DNA from 3 places in the Bacillus sp. ISL-35 genome. Region 2 is predicted to be linked to each of the others. Evidence: riboswitches for the same ligand, from Rfam matches in the RefSeq annotation. Region 2 holds a riboswitch; each other region holds the start of a gene.
What was found. Region 2 has a riboswitch for thiamine pyrophosphate ahead of J7E38_RS11570 (3-oxoacyl-ACP reductase). Riboswitches for the same ligand answer to the same signal wherever they lie in the genome.

Region 1 (7,597 bases), on a different contig from region 2:
ATGCTTTGGAGAGCCTGGCGATCCGCACGGCTTCCTCTGCTGTCTTTGCTCCAGCCGTATTAGGCAAAAGTTTATATTTTTCCAGGTCCAGCTTTTCCAAAAAGTTTGGCTGGTCAGGTTCAAAAATGTTCATCCGGCGGACAGCAAATGTTAGCACTTCTGCTCCTGAGACTTCCACTGCCGCTTTTTGAATATCAAAGCTAGGATATTTCCCTGTTCCAAGCAACAACCGGGATTTAAATTGATATGGCCCAATTTCCAACATCTCATCCGCCTCCCACAAAATGCACGATTTCAATCCGGTCCCCATCACTCAGCATGGTTTCAGCATGCGAATTTTTATCGATAATCTGCAGGTTTTGTTCAATAATGACAACCTTCTCCTCCAAATTGAAATGCTCAAGCAGCAGGGACAGGCGATTTATTGAATCCGGCAGCTCCATCGTATTTCCGTTAACCACTACTTTCATAAAAGCACTCCTTTACCTGTATGGTCCCAACTATCAAGTCTGGTCAGATCAAATGGGTTGGGCTGGTCGCTTTTCCCCTCTATAAGGTCGGCGATTAATTCCCCTGTAACTGGTGCAAGCAGAATTCCATTACGAAAATGACCAGTGGCAATATATAACCCTTTATAATCAGGATGCTCTCCTAAAAACGGCTGCCCATCTGCAGATTGCGGGCGGATTCCAGCCCAGGCTCGATCCCATTCAGCCTTCCCGATGCCAGGAACAAGCGCTTGAGCCTTTGCCATCAGCGATGATACGCCATCGATGGTCACTTTTTCATCAAAGCTGTTCACCTTAACGGTGGCTCCGACTAACACTCTTCCTGAACACTTAGGGACAAGATAGCACCCATGCGAAAAAATCGTCCCCTGTATGAGCGGACTTTCCGGAATAACGCTGAAGCATTCTCCTTTTACCGGAATGATTGGCAGCGACAGGCCGGTCCTTTCTAGCACTTCCCTGCTCCAGGCACCAGAAGCAACTACCACAGAATCAGCCAGGAATTCCCCCGCTGTCGTTTTAACGCCAAGAACCTTTCCTTCTTGTAAAATAAAATCTGCTACATTGATAAACTCAAAAAATTCAGCGCCAAGGCTTACAGAAGCTTTGGCAAAAGCATGGGATAATTCCTTCGCTTCAAGCTGGCCATCTTCCGGGATAAACATGGCTCCGCGCAACTCGCTTGATATTGATGGCTCCCGTTTGAGCAGCTCTTCGATCGAAAGCCACTCGGCCCGCTCTTCCAACTCTGCCTGTCTTTCAATCAATCGTTTCAGTTCTCGCTCCTGGTCTTGATCGACTGCCACCTTGTATGTGCCTTTATTCCGCCAGCCTATATGCAGCTGCGACAAATCTTCGAGTTCAGGAATCAGGCTTCGGTACAACGACCGGCTCTTGCATGCCATTCGGAAAAGTGGATCGTCCTCTGTCAGCTCCGTTTGGGTCCCTAAGATACCGGCAGCGGCTCCAGAGGCCTTGCCAGCCACCTTTCCTTTTTCCAAAACAGCCACTTTGTACCCTCTTTTCGCAAGCTGAAAAGCGATCGAACTTCCGATGATTCCACCTCCAACAATTAATGAGTCAAAATGTCTTCTCATTCCTTGTCCTCCTCATTCAGTTTCCTGAAAAAGATTTTTGCTGTCTCGTGAGGATCTTCTGCCTGTAAAATAGCGGACATGACAGCAATTCCATCTGCACCAGCTTTTATTGCTTCATGAACATTTTCTGGTTTCATTCCGCCAATCGCCAGTACCGGGATGTCGATTCTCTTTTTAACAGCTTTAAGGGCTTCTGTTCCTCTCGGCAAAATTCCCTTCTTTGATTCCGTGTCAAAAACATGGCCAAACAGGAGATAATCGGCCCCCTGATTCGCGGCTGTCTGCGCTTCTTCAGGAGAATGCACCGACCTTCCAACCATCAGACCCGGAAACTGTTCTTTGACAACATGGACGGGCAGGCTGTGAAAAGCAAGCTGCACTCCCGTTTTCCACGCCCATGCCACATCTGCCCGGTCATTGATGACGATTTTATCAAGAGGGATTCCCGCCTCAAGAAGCAGTTCAACACCTTCATAAATCTCTCTTGAAGACCGGTGTTTTTCCCTTAGGTGGAATTTGTCTGCGAAAGGTTCCACCACTCTTGCAATATCAGCAAAAGCCTTCAGAGGAAGCCTTCCATCTGAAATGACATGCAGCTGTTTCCTCATTCAGACCACTCCTCTTTTAACTCCACTTGGATGATTCTTATTGATAAAGCTTTCCTCCGGCTTTTTTAAATTCCTCTGCTTTTTCAACAAGTCCTTTCTTGATTGCGTCCTCCGGCTCAAGCTTATGCTCCTTTGCATAATTCCTGATATCATGCGAGATTCTCATGCTGCAGAATTTGGGTCCGCACATCGAACAGAAGTGGGCCGTTTTGGCACCCTCAGCAGGCAAGGTTTCATCATGGTACTCTAAGGCGCGCTCAGGATCCAACGAAAGATTGAACTGATCTCTCCAGCGGAATTCAAAGCGGGCTTTTGACAGGGCATCATCCCTTTTTTGCGCTCCTGGATGGCCTTTTGCCAGATCGGCGGCATGTGCGGCAATTTTATAGGTGATCACACCCTCGCGCACATCATCTTTGTTCGGCAGCCCCAAGTGTTCCTTTGGCGTCACGTAGCAGAGCATGGCTGTACCGTACCAGCCGATCATCGCCGCTCCGATTGCAGAGGTGATATGGTCATATCCTGGCGCGATATCCGTTGTAAGCGGTCCTAGTGTATAAAAAGGAGCTTCCTGGCAAATCTCCAGTTGCTTATCCATGTTCTCCTTGATCAGATGCATCGGAACATGCCCAGGCCCCTCAACCATTACCTGTACATCATGCTCCCACGCAATCTTCGTCAACTCCCCAAGTGTTTCAAGCTCAGCAAATTGGGCCTCATCATTGGCGTCGGCAATCGATCCCGGCCGCAAACCATCTCCCAGAGAGAAGGCCACATCATATGCCTTCATGATTTCGCAAATTTCTTCAAAGTGCGTATAGAGAAAGTTTTCTTTATGATGGTGAAGGCACCATTGGGCCATGATCGAACCGCCTCTTGAGACAATTCCAGTCAATCGTCTGGCAGTCATCGGAACATACCTCAACAGGACACCTGCATGGATGGTAAAGTAGTCAACACCTTGCTCAGCTTGCTCGATCAGCGTATCTTTGAACACTTCCCAGCTAAGGTCCTCGGCAATGCCATTCACCTTTTCAAGTGCCTGGTAAATCGGAACGGTCCCCACCGGAACAGCTGAGTTCCGGATAATCCATTCGCGTGTCGTATGAATATTCTTTCCTGTAGACAAATCCATGATGGTATCTGCACCCCATCGGGTAGCCCACGTCATTTTTTCCACTTCTTCCTCAATCGAAGAGGACACGGCCGAGTTCCCAATGTTCGCATTTATTTTGACATGGAAGTTCCGGCCGATGATCATCGGTTCTGTCTCAGGGTGATTGATATTGGAAGGAATGATGGCCCTGCCCCTTGCCACTTCAGACCGCACAAATTCAGGATCCATATTCTCCCGTATCGCTATGAACTCCATCTCAGGCGTAATGTTTCCTTTTTTCGCATAGTGAAGCTGGGTAACATTCTTTCCTTTAGATGCCCTCAATGGCTTGCGGGATAGGCCCGGAAAAACCTTATCATTTGCACGCGGGTCATGTTCACTTGAGTAACCATTGTCCTCGGGCTTTATTTTTCGGCCCTCATACTCTTCAACATCCCCTCGTCCCTGAATCCACCGGCTCCTCAGTGCAGGAAGACCCTTTCTTAGATCGGGTGTATAGGCAGGATCCGTATAAGGGCCGCTCGTATCATACACGCGAACCGATTGATTGCTTTCCTCTCCAAATGAACCGCTCGTCGGGCTTAGTTCAATCTCCCGCATCGGAACCCTAATGTCCGGCTTTGAGCCCTCCACATAGACTTTTTTGCTCCCAGAAAAGCTTGCCATAATCGAAATGCTGTCCTGGTTTAATGAATTGGCTGTTTTCACTGATCATCTCTCCCTTTTTTTTAAAAATTGAGGGACGAGATCTGGCACCAGAGAAGTTCCCTAGTATGTAAAAAAGCCGGCCCACATAATGATGGACCGGCTTTAACCGCGAATGTCTTTGCACAAAAAAACTGTGCACATGTCAACTTCCCCACGCTGGTATGATCCAGATCAGGTCCAAAGAGTCAAAGAACTTTAACGCGTTCCTTTCTCAGCCCAAGCCATTGGGCACCCCTAGTTCTTGCTATTCAGTTCCCTTCGAGTATACACAATTGGGAAAATAAAGAAAAGTTTTTTAAGCAATAGAGTGCTTTTTGCCTATATGGATAACACAGTTCGCTTTCAAGAAATCCAGCTTCAGATCTCGATTTCAAAGAAGACTGCACGCTGTTATTAGGTATTCTATATATTTTTTCGTATAGGGAATGAGACATGAGGAATTAGGTTGAAGGCCAGTTACAAAAGGCAAAATAAAAATAGAGGGTCAATCCCTCTTCAAAATTATCTGCAAGAAGCAGCGCCTTTTAATGTCATTCTTCTTTATTCATTTGATAATAATTCAATAGTTTTTTGATCGTGGTTCCCCGGACACTTTGATTGTTTTCGATCCGATTGAGTGTCGTCAACCTCAATTGCAGGTCCTCACACACTTTTTCCTGTGTTAAATCCCTTTTCTGTCTTTCCATTTTCAGGATATCGCCAAGGCACTTCATGTGGTGTCTCAACTCCTTTTTAACATGAATGCTCCAAAAGAGCATTTTCTAAAAAGCAATCATCCAAGAAGATCACAACGTTTTTTCTTAAGAAGTTCCATCCCGAGCTTTTGCTGTTCCAAAATATAGACATCCAATTCCTGGCTGAGTTGAATCGTCTTTTGATTCAAGTATCCATTTTCCTGGATGCTTTTTATCATTTTTCTGCGAGTATCTTCAATCAGGTCCTCCTTAGTCATACGCTGCACCCCTCTTTCCCTTCAAAAAATCTTTACAGAAACTTAACCATATAGACATTTTCCCTACTCTACTATTATGGTAGAATTCACCCTTTTTGAATATTGAGTGTTTGTTCTATCTTTCTAGACACTTGATTTTAGACGATATAGTACCAAGGTTATAGAATCTGTCCACAAAAAAACTGCCATAAAGGCAGCTTGTCATCAATTCAAATAGGGTACGAGTTTGTTTTGCACAGCGTAGATAATCGCTTGCGAGCGACTATTTACGTTTAATTTCTTATAAATCTTATTCACATGGATTTTTACGGTTTTATCGCTGATGGAAAGATGGGCAGCGATTTCCTTATTCGACTTCCCTCTGACCAACTCATTGAGCACTTCCTTCTCCCTGTTGGTCAATTCATTTTCCTGGTGGCTAAAGTCGCTCTGGATGCGGTGATAGGAGATCAATTTGCTTGCCATTTTAGGGTGGATAATGGAATTCCCCTTATGGATTTTGCGTATGGCATCAATGACTTCCATGGACGAAGCATCCTTCAATAAATATCCGTCCGCCCCTTCCCTGAGGGCCGATTTGAAGTATTCATCATGATCAAACATCGTCAAGATCAGTATTTTACAAGCAGGATGCTTTTCTTTTATCAAAGAGATAAGTTCTATTCCATTCTTGTCCTGAAGGTTAATATCCAAAACAATGACATCAGGGACGATGCCATCCAGTTTCTCTAATAAACCGTCCCCCGAATCTGCTTCACCAACGAGCAGCAGGTCCTCTTCCACATCCAAAATACTGCGGATTCCGTCTCTTAAAACAGTGTGATCATCCACAATCATAATGTTGATCATACTCTCTCACCCCTTTAATAGTGCTGTATGCCAAGCCGAATCTCCGTTCCTTTTCCTTCTGCGCTGTCGATTTCAAATTTGGCCCCAAAATCCTGTGCCAGCTCACTCATCGTAAGGATGCCAAAATGAGGTTCTGTTTGGCCTTTTATCAGCTTGTCATATAATGAAAAACCAATCCCGTCATCCTTGATTTTGATCATGATCTGTTCGCGGCCATATTTCAGCATGACTTCGATTCTATCCGCTTTTGCATGTTTCACAGAGTTTTGCAGGCTTTCCTGGAATATATCATAAATCACTTTCTCGACTTGATAGCTTAAAGCGTATGGCTCACCTTTCTGGGTGAACGTGATGCCAGCCCCTTTTTCCAGCTCCATTTTGCGGATTTTTTCTTCAATTGCCTGCCTCAGTCCGTATTTTTCCACAGGGCAGGTTCTTAAGGAATAAATCGATTGACGAAGCTCTTTTAGACTGTCTCTAAGCTTTTGAATCCAGCGCTCGATCTGCTGATCAGAAAAGTCCCCCTTGCTTTCACTTTTCTTTCGCAGCGAAGATTCCATTTGAAAGACAATCCCTGCCAGGGACTGGCCAATGCCGTCATGGATATCACGGGCAATCCGGCTGCGCTCTTCCACGATTAAGAGTTTTTCATTTTCCAGTAAGAGCGATCGCGTTTTTAATGTACTTGCGAGAACATTGGATAATACAGTCAATAAACGAATCTCATCATGGATAAAACCAATTCCACTGACTCTGCCAACGATCAGCATCCCAACCTTTTCATTGTCGATAATAAGTGGTGAAAAGATTTGCGAGAGAACCATCTTATTAAAGATATTATTGCTCGGCAGCTTTTCTATTTCACTTTCTGTCACCACGGTCATTTCAGAGATTTCATCAAGATAGAGGGACATTTCATCACTCAAGGTGACCTCGCTTTTCACCTGCCCATCCTTAAGCAAGAGGTTCCAGGCATTATGGTCTTTAACAAGCAAAACGAAAGCATTGGCATTGAAGGTTTCGGCAAGAAGACTTTTCTTCTCACCAAAATCCTTTGTATTGATCCTGTTCAATTCCGTACTGAGCAGGGACAGAGCATCCAGCCTTTTTCTTTCTATTCTTGCCTTAGTCAGAATGGAACTGGTCGTTGTGATCCCAATCCACAAGAATAAAAAAAGAATAGTCGTAAAATCAATCACGTTCTCAGGAAGATAATTCGTATAGATTTCGAGAAAAGCGAGTAAGATGATCGACATCTTGGCAATAAGCAACTCTTGTAAAGCTTTGCTCTTCCACTCTTTCTTTGTAAACGGGAAAGGCCGTATGGAAAAGAGCGTATCGTTCAGGACATTATTAATTAGAAAATAGAACGAAGTAAAAGCATAAATAATCAACAGGTTTAAGTATGGTTCACCTAATGGGTACTGGCTGATCCATACCTTGATCAGCCAGTCTGCCCCAACAAGGGACAGGGTATATTGGGCAATATTGAAAACGGTCGAACGAAGAGACCGTTTATGATGAAAAGCTTCAAAAATCAGCACGAACGCAAAGGTGGTGGTGGCGGTATAAATGCCATAATATAGATTCATGATATAAAGGATTGGGAACGTCATCGTGCTGAACATCGTGATCGAAAATAAAGGGATGGGAAAATACTCTGAAAGCAGCATTAAGACAATCAGGAGAATGAGCACCATCGGCTTCTCCGGGAAGTCCGCAGCAGGGATGGAATACAAAATAAAAGCCCACCCAAG
Region 2 (7,597 bases):
GACATCAAAAGAACCGCTGCTGGCAGAAATCGAATCCATGCTAACCTCTCCGGATGAACTCTGGTGCTCCAGATTTTCAACATCGAAATTTTCCAGGGTCATGCTGCCTGAACCAATATTGATTGCCAGGTTTCTCAGTTTCACAGGTTGGTCGGCTGAGTTGCCTTTAAAAGCAATCTTCCCGGAACCGAGCTCGATGTCCATATCTTTTTCATAATCTTCCGGGATATAGATGGTAAGTGAAGTCTGATCCATCTCAAACCAGTTGAACCAGAAGAAGCCTTTTCGCTTAACAGTTACCTGGATTTCATCTCCGTGACGCATAACTTTTACCGAGCCTTTGCCTTCCAGTTCAGCGTGGACATCATTTCGGTCCTCTTGCACAATCTTCGACGCGACACTCGAAACATCGACCGTGATTTTTTCCGTACCATTGCTTACCTTTACAGAATCTTCCGCTCTTGCAAAGTTAAGTCCATCTCCGTCGAACCAATAATTCCAACCGATATAAGCCCCGGTAATCACCAGGAAAATAACTAAAATCCGCTGCATTATAAAAAATCTCCCTTCCAACTCTTTCTATATTCAGAATAAGGCAAATCATTCCTCTTCCCAATGCACCACGGGTTTAAATCATGATGCGACCTGAGGCTGATTTCGGTGTAAGTCGCTCATGAAAAAAAGCCAGATTCCTTTTAGTTTGGGAATCTGGCTTCATGGTGTAATTAATTAAGCTTTTGCTTCAAAAAGTTTCGCGATTTCCACGATGGTTTCAACAGATTTCATCATGTTATCCACAGAGATATATTCGAACCTCCCGTGGAAGTTCTCTCCGCCGGTAAAAATGTTCGGAGTCGGCAATCCCATATAGCTAAGCTGTGAGCCGTCGGTGCCGCCGCGGATTGGTTTAACGATCGGCTTGATGCCGAGGTTTTCCATAGCCTCATAAGCGATGTCGACGATTTCTTTCACAGGCTCGATTTTATCTTTCATATTGTAGTACTGGTCGTTCATTTCAAGTTCAACGCGGGTTTCGCCGTAAGTAAGCTTCAGTTCATTGGTGATTTTCTGCATCAATTCCTTGCGTGCCTGGAAGCTGTCACGGTCAAAATCACGGATGATATAGCTCAGCGTCGTTTCCTCGACATCCCCATTAATCGAGCTGAGGTGGAAGAAACCTTCATATCCTGCAGTGTGCTCAGGCGCTTCTTCTGCAGGGAGCTTGCTGTTGAATTCCATCGCGATTTTGGCGGAGTTCACCATTTTGCCCTTTGCCGTGCCGGGGTGAACGTTCTTTCCTTTAAAAGTCACTTTAGCGCTGGCTGCGTTAAAGCTTTCATACTCCAGCTCGCCAAGCGGGCCGCCGTCCACAGTGTAGGCGAATTTTGCATTGAACGCTTCAACATCGAATTTATGAGGCCCTCTGCCGATTTCCTCATCCGGAGTGAAAGCAACACGGATCTTACCATGCTCGATCTCCGGATGCTTGATCAAATAAGCCATTGCTGTCATGATTTCAGCTATCCCTGCTTTGTTGTCAGCGCCGAGAAGAGTCGTTCCATCTGTCGTAATCAAAGTGTGGCCTTTATATTGAGGAAGTTCAGGGAAATCAGCTGGCGACAGAATAATATTCTGCTCCTTATTCAGGATGATTTCGTTGCCATCGAAGTTTTCCACTATCTGCGGATTAACATTTTTGCCGGTAAAATCAGTAGCTGTATCAACGTGGGCAAGGAAACCGATGGTTGGGACATCCTTATCGATATTGGCAGGAAGTGTCGCCATCACATAACCATTCTCATCAATCGTGACGTCTTCCATTCCGATTGTTTTCAACTCTTCGACAAGCATATTGGCAAGGGTGAGCTGCCCTTCTGTCGATGGAGTGGTTTCACTGTTTTCATTCGATTGAGTATCAACTTTTACATAAGAAGTGAATCTTTCGATAATCTCGTTTTTCATGTCCTTTCATCTCCTATTACTATGTATATTTTCATATTAGCACAGATCGTCTGGAACACCATTTTAAAAAGAATGAAAATTCCATTTTTTGTATTGGGATTATTGTTTAATAAATAGAAGGAGGCTGGTCATTATGGGATATGTTTTCACGTTCGTTGTATTGTTTGTCGTGTTTTATTTGATTTTCAAAATAATCCGCTCAGGAAAACTGCCAAGCAATCATTACACTCCATTTGACGATTTAACCGAAGGAAAAAAGAAAGATGATTGATCTTGGCGTCATCATTGTTTTGATGCTGTCACTCTGGTCGGTTACGATTACACTGCAAAAATTGGCTGCAAGTATCAACCAAAAGCAGGACCAGCAACTCAAGCTTCTGGAAGAAATCAAGGAAGAACTGAAAAATAGCAGAATATGAACTTCTTACTTTACATATATAGCAGATAGAGCTAGGATAAAGACAACTGAATATTCGATGAACTACTAGGGGTGCCCTGCTGCGGGCTGAGAGGAAGACGCTAAGTCTTTTAACCCTTCGGACCTGATCTGGGTAATACCAGCGTAGGAAAGTAGTGTGAGAGAAGTTTTCTTACTTTGCTTTTAAGCCAGGTCCATTATTTAGGGATCTGGCTTTTTATATTTTAAGGAGGTTTAAACAAATGGAATTAAAAGATCAAGTTGTGTTAGTAACCGGAGGAAGCCGTGGCCTTGGGGCAGAAACGGTTAAAGCTTTTGCAAGGGAAGGTGCGAAGGTTGTCATCAACTATTTTCAGAATGAAGAAAAGGCAAAGATTCTGGCAGAAAGCATTGGTGAAAATGCACTTGCTGTCGGGGCGGATGTAAGGGACCCAGCACAGGTCCAAAGCATGTTCAGGCTGGCAAAAGAACATTTCGGGGCACCGATTACGACCATCGTCAATAATGCGCTTGTCAATTTCAAATTTGACCCGGTGGCGAACAAGGATGCTTTTGCATTGGGCTGGGAGGATTATCACCAGCAGCTTGAAGGAGCGATCCGCGGCGCATTGAATACCATCCAGGCGGGACTGCCGGATATGAAAGAAGTGAAGTTTGGCAGAATCGTCAATATTGGCACGAACCTGTTCCAGAACCCGGTTGTCGCCTATCATGACTACACAACAAGCAAGGCAGCTTTGCTGGGATTCACGAGGAATATGGCGAATGAACTTGGAAAGTATGGCATCACCGTCAATATGCTTTCTGGCGGACTGCTAAAAATGACCGACGCAAGTTCTGCTACTTCGGAGGAAGTGTTCCAGCTCATCGAATCGTCAACACCGCTTCGAAAGGTGACCGATCCGGAAGAAGTAGCAGACTCGATCTTGTTTTTTGCCTCACCATGGTCACGAGCGGTTACCGGACAAAATCTGGTCGTCGACGGCGGCCTGGTGATGGATTAAAGGGGAGGAATTGGCGTCCTGTGATGGATTAACGAGAAGGAATTCTGGTTGTAGATGGCGGCCTGAGGATGGATGAAGGAGGAAATTGGAATGGAAAAACGAGAGATTGCGGGTTTGCTAGAAAAGGTCCGCAGGGAGAATCCGCTTGTACACAACATCACTAATGTTGTGGTCACGAATTTTACCGCTAATGGGCTTCTGGCTCTGGGAGCATCGCCAGTGATGGCCTATGCACAAGAAGAGGTTGCTGAAATGGCAGGCATGGCGGGTAGCCTTGTGCTGAATATCGGAACGTTGCGGCCTGAAGTCGTACAGTCGATGTTGATTGCCGGCAAAGCGGCAAATGAGCATGGAGTGCCAGTCGTTCTTGATCCGGTCGGTGCCGGTGCTACTTCTTATCGGACGGAAACCGCAAGAAGGCTGATGGAAGAATTGGAGATTGCGATCATCAGAGGAAATGCCGCGGAAATTGCTAATGTAGCAGGTGAAGCTTGGAACATACGCGGTGTTGACGCAGGAGATTCGGAGGGGGATGTAACCGAGCTCGCTGAATCGGCTGCTCAAAAATTGAATACAATTGTGGCGCTGACAGGGAAGGAAGACATCATTACAGATGGGGAATCCACGTTTGTGGTCAAAAATGGACACCCAATCCTGACAAAGGTTACGGGTACCGGATGTCTGCTGACTTCAGTAATCGGGGCGTTCACTGCAATTGAAAAGGATTTTTTGAAAGCAGCAACTGCTGCACTGACTATTTACGGAGTAGCAGCTGAAGTTGCCGCTGATAAAAGCGCCATGCAGGGACCGGGAAGTTTTCAGGTGGAGTTGCTGAACCAGCTCTACCATTTGGATGCTGAGGAAATCTACAATAAAAGTTCTTTCGAAAAATGGAGGTAAATGAATATGAAACGAGCACTTACCATCGCAGGCTCGGACAGCGGCGGCGGAGCCGGAATCCAGGCCGACCTGAAGACATTCCAGGAACTGAAGGTCTTTGGCACATCAGCACTGACTGCTGTTACCGCGCAAAATACGCTTGGTGTCCAGGGAGTTTTTCCAATAGAACCAGAGGCGGTAGCGGATCAGATTCAATCTGTTGGTGAGGACATTGGAACGGACGCATTAAAAACAGGAATGCTTTTTAACGCGGAAATCATACAAGCGGTCTCGGAAAAAATAAAGCAGTTTGGCTGGGAAAAGGTCGTTATCGATCCGGTCATGATTGCGAAGGGAGGAGCCTCATTGCTTCAACAGGAGGCTGTATCGGCACTGAAAAAACATTTGCTCCCGCTATGTCTCATCATCACCCCGAATATTCCCGAAGCCGAAGTGCTGACAGGCATGTCTATAAAAAGTATGGATGAGAAAAAGGAAGCGGCAAAACGAATTCATGCCCTTGGAGCGAAAAATGTAGTCATCAAAGGCGGGCATGATGAGGAAACAAACGAATCTGTTGATGTCCTGTTTGACGGAAGGGAATTTTCTTATTTCTTCGCACCAAGGATTGAGACGAAGAATACCCATGGCACAGGGTGTACATTTTCCGCTGCAATCACAGCACAGCTTGCAAAAGGGTCTTCGGTCCATGAAGCGGTGTCTGCAGGGAAGGATTTCATCCAGGCCGCCATTGCCAACCCATTGAATATAGGGAATGGACATGGACCGACTAATCACTGGGCCTACAATTTGAAAAAGGAAAGCGAGGTCATCTCATGGCAAGAATCAGTCCTGAAAAAATGAAAAGCTTGCTGAAGGTTTATTTTATCGCTGGCAGCACGAATTGTCTTCAGGAACCCGTTAAAGTGGTTGAAGAAGCAATCCGCGGAGGGATCACGATTTTTCAGTATCGGGAAAAAGGAGAAGGCTGTCTTTTTGATTCGGAAAAGCTGGAGCTTGGCAAGAGGCTGCAAAAAGTTTGCAAGGAGAACGGAATCCCCTTCATTGTGAATGATGATATTGAACTGGCATTGGAGCTTGATGCGGATGGCGTTCATATCGGCCAGGAGGATGAAGATGCCGCACAGGTCCGAGAAAAAATCGGCGATAAGATACTTGGAGTTTCTGTACACAACCTGGAGGAAGCGGAAAAAGCTAAGCAATCTGGAGCAGATTATTTCGGTGTCGGTCCGGTTTTTCCAACGGCAACAAAGACGGATGCAAGAGCGGTCCAGGGAACAGCTATGATCGAAGAGTTAAAAGCCTTTGGCATACCCATTGTCGGAATCGGCGGTATCAATGCGGACAATGCAGCAGCTGTAATGAAGGCCGGAGCGGATGGAGTTTCTGTGATCACAGCGATCAGCCATGCCGATGACGTCAAGGAAGCCACAGCAAGATTAAGAGAAAACACTACACGGAGGTGAAAAATGAGACACACTCAAAAGCTTACCCTCACCGCCATGATGATGGCGATCGGTACATTGACGAGCCATATGTTGTTTATCCCGCTCGGAATCGTCAAGGTGTTTCCAGTGCAGCATTTTATCAATGTTTTGACCGCCGTTCTGCTTGGACCATACTACGCTGTTGCCCAGGCATTTGGCATTTCCTTGCTCAGGAATTTAATGGGCACCGGATCTGTCTTCGCGTTTCCTGGCAGCATGATCGGCGCTTTTCTGGCAGCCTATTTGTATAAAAAAACGACGAAATTGGGCTTTGCGTTTGCAGGGGAAGTAGTTGGCACCGGCATCATTGGCGCTATTGCCAGCTATCCAATCGCTGCATTGTTCCTGGGTAAAGAAGCAGCGTTGTTTGGTATGGTACCGGCATTTCTCACCAGTTCACTTGGTGGTGCAGCAATCGGCTTCGCGCTTCTGAAAATTTTTATGAAGAATGCTGCGGGTAGATTGGAGATAACCAATAGAACGTAGTCTGGAAATGATTTCATCCTGCTGCCTTTAGCTGGAAATGGGAGAATTTCTGCTATATGATGATAAATAGAATCATATACTCCAGCTGAAAAGGGTGACATTTTTGAACAAAGAGAACAAGCTTGGATTGGTAGTGGACGTAGAGACAACCGGACTGGGCCCGGATTCGGATGAAATCATAGAATTGGCTTTGAAGCTTTTTTCCTTTGATGAAGAATCAGGAGAAATCATCGATATTCTTGATGAAGATTCTTATTTAAGGGAGCCGCTGTCGACAACAGCGCAAAGAAATTATGACAGGGCATACCGGATTCATGGCATTCATTATGATATGGTGCGCGGGAAAACATTTTACGATGAAAAAATCATGGAATACTTCAATCGCACTGATGCGATTTTTGCCCATAATGCTTCCTTCGACAGAAGCTTCCTTTTCAGGATGTATCCCGAAGTCAATGAGATGCAGTGGTATTGCACGATGAAAAATGTGCAATGGAAAAACCATGGGTTTCCAAACAGCAAGCTGCTGACGCTGCTGCAGGCGCACAACATCTCGAAATTCCAAACCCACAGAGCGATGGATGATATTACATATTTGACGGAACTTTTGAAGCAGCAAAATCCAAATGGCGATTATTATTTAAAAGAAGTGCTGGATTACGGCCCTATGCGAAAGTACCAGCCTGCCGCCAAACAAAGAAGACGAATGTTTTATTAGGTTTTTTATGAAAATGAATTGAAGACCATCTGCCTTTTCGACCATGTGCTGGTTGAAAAGGCATTTTCTTTTTAAGAATATTTACATATTTTTAAAGCGGCGTTTTCATGGTAAAATGGCACAAGGAAATTTTTTAAGAATAGTAATTTTCTAATAAAAAAGGTTTAAGTTTGTTTTTATATGTTTATAAGAAGTAGGTTAAGTTGCCGATCCTCAACTACCGAAGGGATTGGCAGGAGTCGGGAAGATTATTATACCAAATATTAAAATCGGGTTTAGAAACGAGGACAGACACCATGGAGAAAACACAAGAGAATGAACTGCAGCGAGGGTTGGAGCAGAGGCACGTAACACTAATGTCTTTAGGCGCAGCCATTGGGGTCGGACTGTTCCTGGGATCAGCTTCTGCCATCAAACTGGCGGGACCAGGAATCCTGCTGGGATATGCTTTCAGTGGAATGATCATGTTCTTCATTATGAGAGCGTTGGGGGAAATGGCAATCCAAAAGCCGGTTGCCGGATCATTCAGCAAATATGCCAGGGATTATCTTGGTCCGCTGGCAGGGTATATTACTGGCTGGAACTATTGGTTTTTATGGATTGTAACTGGCATGGCGGAGAT
Region 3 (7,597 bases), on a different contig from region 2:
TTATTCGTACATGCAGAAGATTATAAAAGAATTGCCAATATCGCCATGCCTAAAGGGGAAGAGGTATGCAGCCTGACATACCGGTTAAAGCGTAAAGATGGAGTGTATATCTGGGTGAATTCACAAATCTCTGTCACACGCGATCCCAAAACGAATGTGCCTCTTGAGTTGATTTCAGTAACCAGTGATGTTTCCGCGAAGATAAAAGCAGAGCATTTCATCCTTGAATATGAGAAATTGAATGTTGTGGGCCAGCTTGCAGCAGGGATTGCCCATGAAATAAAGAATCCTTTGACAAGCCTTAAGGGTTTCATCCAGCTTATGAAAGCGGGACAGGAATTGAATCAAGGCTATTTAGCAATCATGGAAGAGGAAATCAAACGCATTGAAGCTGTCTCTAAAGAGCTGATGTTGATGGCGAAACCGCACAAGTCTGATATTAAAGCTTTCAACCTGAATGATTTGGTTGATCACGCTATTACCCTCCTGATGGCCGAGGCAGCGAAGAAGTGTGTTGAAATTACCAGAAAATCAACACTTGTGGATGGAATGTTTCTTTGTGATGGGAACAAGATCAAGCAGGTGCTGATCAATTTGCTTATGAACGCGATTGATGCGATGGAACTGCCGGGTAAGGTGACCGTGGAGATTTCGAAATCAGAGGAAGTTTTGACTATTATAGTCTCAGACACTGGTAAAGGGATTCCTCAGGAACATCTTGATAAGATCGGCAAACCTTTTTTTACGACAAAGGAGAACGGAAATGGTCTTGGCCTGATGATCTGCCATAAAATTATCGAAGAGCATAATGGCAAGATGAATGTGGAATCGAGTTCAAAGGGGACGATATTCACTATCAGTCTGCCAATCCAGTGAGTTGTCACCAGCACAATTGAGGAATCATTTCACCTGCTTAGTTTCTGCTGGTATAAATTCATCAACCGGAGACAACCCGGTACGTCTTAAGAGCAAATAGCCTTAAGAGGATTAATAAAATGCAGTTGACCGGCTTTTCCACTCTCTTGCCAGAAGTCCATATACAATTAAGTCGTGAAAGTTTCCATTCAAGTATTCCCCATCACGGATGACTCCCTCCTCGCGAAAACCAAGCTTAACGGGTACTGCCTTGCTTTTATGATTGTCCTTACCGCATCTTATCTCTATTCTGTTCAAACCATGCCCGTAAAAAGCATGGTCAATCACTGTCTTCACACACCTGATTATAATACCCCTGCCTTGCCAACCTTCCCCTAAATAGTAGCCAATGCTTGCCTGGGAGTTATTCCAGTCAATAGCATGAAGGCTGATACTTCCCGCCAGGACACCCCGGTATCGAATTCCAAAGTGGAAGCTGCTTCCTTCTTGTGAACCTTTCTCCCACATTTGAATGACTGAGTAAAGTTGACCCGGAGAGTTGATACCATCTATCCAGGGAAGCCATTTGCGAAGATAATTTCGGTTAGAATCCAAAAGCCAGAACAATTCCCCTGCATCCTGTGAACCAAAGAGATTAAGGCTGATCCCAGAATCGGTTTTTAAATAAAACATCCAATACCTCCTGTATGAATCATGAACGGGAATTTATACCAAATATCGGTCGTTGGTTTATAGGGAATGAAAGAGGGAATAAATCTTTACATTCTTTTTTATACTTTTTTAAACTGGGAGGAAAATTATGAAACTGACGACTAAAATATTGATAGGCCTTGGACTTGGTGCCATGACTGGGCTTATCCTTAACATCTTTGCACCTGAATTGTTCACTGTTCTAGATAAATTCTTATTTACGCCCCTAGGGAAGATATTCATCAATTTAATTAGTATGCTTGTCGTGCCCATTGTCTTGTTTTCAATCATTCTTGGTACCGCAGGACTGGGTGATCCGAAGAAGCTCGGCAGGATTGGCTTTAAGACTGTAAGCTACTTTTTAGCGACAACAGCAATTGCGATAATAATAGGTCTTGCTCTGGCCTACCTTATCAAGCCAGGGTTGATGGGCCAATTTGATACTGCTGGAGCTGAATTCAAAGCTGAAAAAGCACCGCCAATAAGTGAAACCTTTTTAAATCTTATTCCGGCGAACCCATTTGAAGCACTGACAACAGGAAATATGCTTCAAGTAATTGTCTTTGCGATATTCATCGGTATAGCCTTGACTGCCCTAGGTAATAAGACCAAAGGAATTTTGAACCTAATCGAACAGGGCAATGACATCATGATGTATTTAGTAGGACTTGTAATGAAGTTTGCTCCATACGGAACATTTGGTTTGATTGCAACTGCTATCGGCAGCCAGGGACTTGACGCAATCAAGGCTATGGGTGTATACATGCTTGTTGTAGTTCTTGCTTTAATAATCCATGCAGTGATGACTTATGGATCAAGTGTATACTTCCTTGGGAAAATGAATCCTTTCAAGTTTTTCAAAGGATTCTCACCGGCTATGGGGGTTGCGTTCAGTACATCAAGCAGCAACGCAACGCTTCCGGTCTCAATGGAAACTGCCCAGAAGAATCTTCGTGTTCCTGAATCTGTTTCAAGCTTTGTCCAGCCGCTTGGCGCCACGATCAATATGGACGGAACGGCAATCATGCAGGGTGTAGCGACTGTCTTTATTGCCCAGGTTTATGGAGTAGACCTTTCAATGACTGAGCTGCTGACAGTCGTTTTAACTGCTGTACTTGCAAGTATTGGAACCGCAGGTGTGCCGGGCGTAGGCTTGATCATGCTGGCAATGGTTCTCCAGTCTGTCGGTCTGCCTGTTGAAGGTATCGGCTTAATCCTGGGAATTGACCGTCTTCTGGATATGGCGCGTACAGCTGTGAATATCACAGGCGATGCAGCATGTGCAGTCATTGTCGCTGAAACGGAAAAAAAACATACCGTTCAAAAAGAGAAAAGAAGAATCACAAGTACAGAGGACAATCGTACACTTGAGTATTAAGGATAAATAAAAGACCCTGCCGGCACCGGCAGGGTCTTTTTGTGATGTTAGTTCTCCATCCTTATTAATGGCAAAAGCATGATGAATGAAGTTTTATCCGGCTCTGATGAGCAGGCAAGAATACCTTTGTGCTTCTCGATGATTTCACGGCAGACAAACAATCCCAGGCCGGTTCCGAGAGTTTTCGTCGTGACGAAAGGCTCGAAAATCGTCTTCAGTAACTGGTCGGGAATGACAGGGCCATTATTGGAAATTTCGATTTTTATATGTGTATCATTCACGAAGTATCCCTTGATTTCAATTTTAGGGTCAGCCCGGTACTGGCTCAGGACATCGATTGCATTAAAGATGATATTGATCAAAACCTGTCTGATTTCATCGGCATATCCATACAATTCCATATCATCTGCTACTTCCTTGACAATCCGCACATTGGTGTCGAGGATGCTGGGATATAGGAAGTTCAATACCTCATCAATCATTTTATTTAATGAGAAAAGGTTTTTTTCCTTTCCAATTAGTTCTTTTTTAGAAAGAAGCAGAAATTGTGAAATCCGGAAATTGAGTTGGTCAAGCTCGCTGGATATGATATCAAGATACTTCATATCCTCGTGTTCGGATCTCAATAGCTGTATAAATCCCTGGATGGAAGTCAGGGGATTGCGGAATTCATGGATAAAACTTGATGTCATCTGGCCGAGCAATGTCAGCCGGTCCTTATGGGTAGAGTCGATAAATTGGTTTTTTTCCTCAATGATCTTGTTTTTCTGTTCATTGTAATAAGATACCGCGTAATACAGGAAGGTATCAAAACAGTAATTGATTCGGTTGATGGACTCCTGCATCTCATTCCACTCCATATTCATTTTGTGCAGATGCTTGTAGAGTACAGATCGTCCTGAATTAACATTGTAGACAAAATCTCCAATATTGATGTCAGCGCGAACTCGTTCTTCTCCTACCATAAAAGCAAGTTTTTGGAGATGTTCTTCCAGCTCTTCATTTGTCTTGGAAAAAACGGAGAGAATGATTTCATACATTTTCTCAGCATTCTTGGCTATTTTCTCTTTATATGGATCATCTTCCGAGACGATAATTTTAACAGTCCAGTCGGCAATGAGTTGTTCCCTTTCACTAGTCAGGAAGCTAAGCAAACGGTTATCCGTAATTGGCAGCATTTTATTAAGTCCCCCAGTTTTTCTTTTCGGTATTAAAGATTCGAGGTAAACCGCGAAATCCCTTTGTCGAAAATTAAGAACATCCGCTGAATAGCGTCGAATCGGTAAAAACGTGACAAAAGACCGATATTTTTAGCATCTCGGGGTGAGATTTGTCTTTTTTGTTTCGACAAGGATTGGAAAAACAATATTTGACTTGTTATAGGATCGAAGAAGTAGTATATTCATAGTGTAGAAACTAAATAATAACCACAAGGGGAGCTGCCAGAGTGCAGCTGAGAGTGAGCGCCCGAGTTCTTACCCTTTGAACCTGTTAGTTAATGCTAGCGAAGGAATGTGGATGCGATAGGAAAGCAATCATGGGAATCCTATATCGATCCCTGATTGCTTTTTTTGTTTCTGAAGCAGAAAAGGCGTGTTGAAAACGGACCTCATTCTGGAAAGAAGGAGGAACAGATATGAAACAAAAACAAACATTATTTTTAGTGGAAGTAGCAGTGTTTTCTGCTCTGGCTTATTTGCTGGATTTATTTTCGGGGTTTTTATTTTCTCGAATCTGGCCGCAGGGCGGTTCAGTATCAATCGCGATGGTACCGGTATTCCTGATGGCATTCCGCTGGGGAATTAAAGGTGGCGCCATCACAGGGCTTCTGCTGGGTCTATTGCAATTCATCCTGGGCTTCTCGCAAATATTCCATCCTATACAGGGGATCATCGATTATTTGGTCGCCTTCACGGTATTAGGATTTGCCGGTATTTTTGCAAGACAGATCCAAGAGAATATCAAGAGTGGAAATAAGAAGAAATGGATTGGGTTGATCATTGTGGGTACCTTCATTGGAAGCCTGCTTCGCTTTATCGCTCATTTCTTTTCCGGCTGGGTCTTTTTCGGAGTTTGGGCGCCAGAAGGACAGCCGGCATGGCTGTATTCACTCATCTATAACGGAACCTATATGATTCCAAGTATGATACTAAGCGCAATCATCATCATTCTTGTCATTGGCTATGCTCCGTCGAGGATGGTCAAATCAACACTTGTAACCAATAAAATGTGATAAAAAGGAGAGCTGACAAATTGTTCAGCTCTCTTTTTATATGGGCTCTGATAAAGCTGAATGATGATTTAATTCAGAACTGTTATCCGGAAAAATTGTCAATTCTATGGAGTTTTCCTTATTCCCATCTGTTAAAAGGGTGTTTTGTGATTTATGTCACAGTGAAAGAGACCTGAAACTGATTAAATAAAGATAATCATTCTCAATTAGTAAACTACTATCAATGATATTCTGATACAAAAAATCTAACAAACTGAAAAAAGGTGATGGCTATGCTGGGAAATTTAAAGACTGGTGAAAAAGGCCGGATCATGAATATTGCTGGAACTGACAAATTTGTCAGAAGAAGATTGCTTGATTTCGGAATCGCTGAAGGATCGGAAGTATGCATAAAATGCATTCTGCCTTTTGGAGGCCCGGTCATGGTTGAATCGTGCGGCCAATGCATAGGTATCCGACGCAAAGAAGCATTACGGATCGAAGTGGAGCGATTATGATGAACATCGCGCTTATCGGCAATCCGAATACCGGTAAAACTTCGTTATTTAATAACTTAACAGGGTCATATGAATATGTTGGCAACTGGAACGGAGTAACTGTCGAAAAGAAAGTTGGCCTGTTCAAGAACGGAAAGGATCAGCTGATTGATTTACCTGGAGTCTATACGCTCAATCCATTGTCAAAGGATGAAGGTGTGGTTACGAACTTCTTCCTGGAGGAATCATTCGAGAAACTTTTGAATATCCTGGATGCGTCGCAATTAAGGCGTAATTTGCACCTTACCATGCAGCTGCTGGAATACGGTGCGCCGGTCACTATTGGTCTGAATATGCTGGACGTGGCAAAAAACAGGGGCATTCAAATTGATATTGAACAGTTGTCAAAATCATTGGGAGTCCATGTTGCTCCTGTTGTGGCAAGATCCGGAAAGGGCTGTAACGAACTTGCTGAACTTGTTACAGGAGAAGCACCACGATCTGGCAAAACAAATCTTGTCTATTATGGAAAAGCGATAGAGGAGGGAATCCTCCAGCTTGGGCAGAAGTTGAATGGGAGGACACGACATCCTGTTCGCTGGCTGGCCATTCAGCTGTTTGAAGGCAATCCCTATGTTAAAAACTATTTGACTAACTTTTTGCCATTGGCAGAAATTGAAGCACTTGTCGACTCTGTCACTGTTGCAGAGCAGCAACAATCAGGGTGCAAACAAGCCCTTGACCAGTTGATCCACCGCAAAAGAAGTGATGCGATCGATAAAATCGTGTCTGCTGCCACAACCAGACCGGACAATGGAAAAATACCATTGACTGAGAAAGTTGATATGGTCGTGACGAATAAATTCCTTGGGATCCCAATCTTTCTTGTCCTGATGTACATCATGTTCATGCTTACCTTTGACTGGCTTGGCTTCCCACTGTCAGATGCATTGGACATAATCTTATCCGGACCTGTGACAGCTGGAATCGCGGCGGCACTGAACTGGGCAGGAGCATCCTCATTCATAAAAGACCTCGTGCTTGATGGAATTGTTGCCGGAGTAGGTGGAGTTTTGGTCTTTGTGCCGCAAATCTTCATTTTGTTCTTTTTCATTTCGCTGCTTGAGGATTCAGGGTATATGGCCCGTGTCGCGCTGGTCATGGACAGGTTGATGGAATCTGTCGGCCTTAATGGGAAGGCATTCATTCCCATGATGATCGGGTTCGGCTGCAATGTGCCAGGCATCATGGCAGCAAGGACCATTGAGACACCAAAAGAGAGATTAATGACCATCCTGCTGACGCCGCTGATGTCATGTTCAGCAAGGCTTCCTGTATACGCTTTGTTTGTCGGTGCGTTTTTCACAGGGCATAAGGCTGCTGTCGTTCTTAGTTTGTATGTACTAGGTGTTGTAGTCGCCCTGATTCTGGCCAAGGTCTTTTCAAAGACACTGTTGAAAGGGGAAACCTCCGTTTTTGTCATTGAACTGCCTCCATACAGAATGCCGCAGGCAAAGGCGCTTTGGAGAAGCACTTGGGATAAGGGGAAAGGTTTCGTGAAAAAGGCGGGTACATTCATCTTTGCAGGCTCTGTCCTGATTTGGCTGCTCGCGTATGCTGGTCCGGAAGGCGTAAATGTCAGCATGGATGAAAGCTATCTGGCGCTTCTGGGAGGAATCTTTGCACCACTATTCGCTCCTATAGGATTCGGCACCTGGCAGGCAAGTGCTTCCCTTTTCACCGGTTTCCTGGCGAAAGAAGCGATTATTTCAACCATGAACATCATCTACTTTGTCCCGGATGAAGCAAGTCTCCAGGGGCTGCTGGCGATTCATTATACACCACTTGCTGCTTACAGTTTCATGGTGTTCATCCTGCTGTATATTCCTTGCCTCGCGACTACAGCGACCATTTATAAGGAAACAGGCTCGAAACGCTGGACCG

Region 1: another riboswitch for thiamine pyrophosphate. It lies ahead of thiC (phosphomethylpyrimidine synthase ThiC); the one in region 2 lies ahead of J7E38_RS11570 (3-oxoacyl-ACP reductase).
Region 3: another riboswitch for thiamine pyrophosphate. It lies ahead of thiT (energy-coupled thiamine transporter ThiT); the one in region 2 lies ahead of J7E38_RS11570 (3-oxoacyl-ACP reductase).

The regions. Positions count from the first base shown of each region.
Region 1 is NZ_JAGGQK010000011.1:231,895-239,491, reverse strand. It holds gene J7E38_RS16435 (thiazole synthase) at 1-265, opposite strand, end outside; gene thiS (sulfur carrier protein ThiS) at 267-470, opposite strand; gene thiO (glycine oxidase ThiO) at 467-1,606, opposite strand; gene J7E38_RS16420 (thiamine phosphate synthase) at 1,603-2,214, opposite strand; gene thiC (phosphomethylpyrimidine synthase ThiC) at 2,252-3,997, opposite strand; TPP riboswitch at 4,171-4,285, opposite strand; gene J7E38_RS16410 (helix-turn-helix domain-containing protein) at 4,570-4,752, opposite strand; gene J7E38_RS16405 (aspartyl-phosphate phosphatase Spo0E family protein) at 4,812-4,991, opposite strand; gene J7E38_RS16400 (response regulator) at 5,196-5,840, opposite strand; gene J7E38_RS16395 (sensor histidine kinase) at 5,855-7,597, opposite strand, start outside.
Region 2 is NZ_JAGGQK010000007.1:28,450-36,046, reverse strand. It holds gene liaG (LiaG family protein) at 1-552, opposite strand, end outside; gene pepT (peptidase T) at 730-1,962, opposite strand; gene J7E38_RS11580 (hypothetical protein) at 2,096-2,233, shown strand; gene J7E38_RS11575 (hypothetical protein) at 2,226-2,381, shown strand; TPP riboswitch at 2,439-2,548, shown strand; gene J7E38_RS11570 (3-oxoacyl-ACP reductase) at 2,623-3,384, shown strand; gene thiM (hydroxyethylthiazole kinase) at 3,475-4,284, shown strand; gene thiD (bifunctional hydroxymethylpyrimidine kinase/phosphomethylpyrimidine kinase) at 4,285-5,127, shown strand; gene thiE (thiamine phosphate synthase) at 5,100-5,750, shown strand; gene thiW (energy coupling factor transporter S component ThiW) at 5,754-6,257, shown strand; gene J7E38_RS11545 (exonuclease domain-containing protein) at 6,361-6,975, shown strand; gene J7E38_RS11540 (amino acid permease) at 7,272-7,597, shown strand, end outside.
Region 3 is NZ_JAGGQK010000002.1:30,704-38,300, forward strand. It holds gene J7E38_RS03410 (ATP-binding protein) at 1-876, shown strand, start outside; gene J7E38_RS03415 (GNAT family N-acetyltransferase) at 988-1,548, opposite strand; gene J7E38_RS03420 (dicarboxylate/amino acid:cation symporter) at 1,676-2,944, shown strand; gene J7E38_RS03425 (histidine kinase N-terminal domain-containing protein) at 2,992-4,122, opposite strand; TPP riboswitch at 4,367-4,474, shown strand; gene thiT (energy-coupled thiamine transporter ThiT) at 4,581-5,177, shown strand; gene J7E38_RS03435 (FeoA family protein) at 5,450-5,674, shown strand; gene feoB (ferrous iron transport protein B) at 5,674-7,597, shown strand, end outside.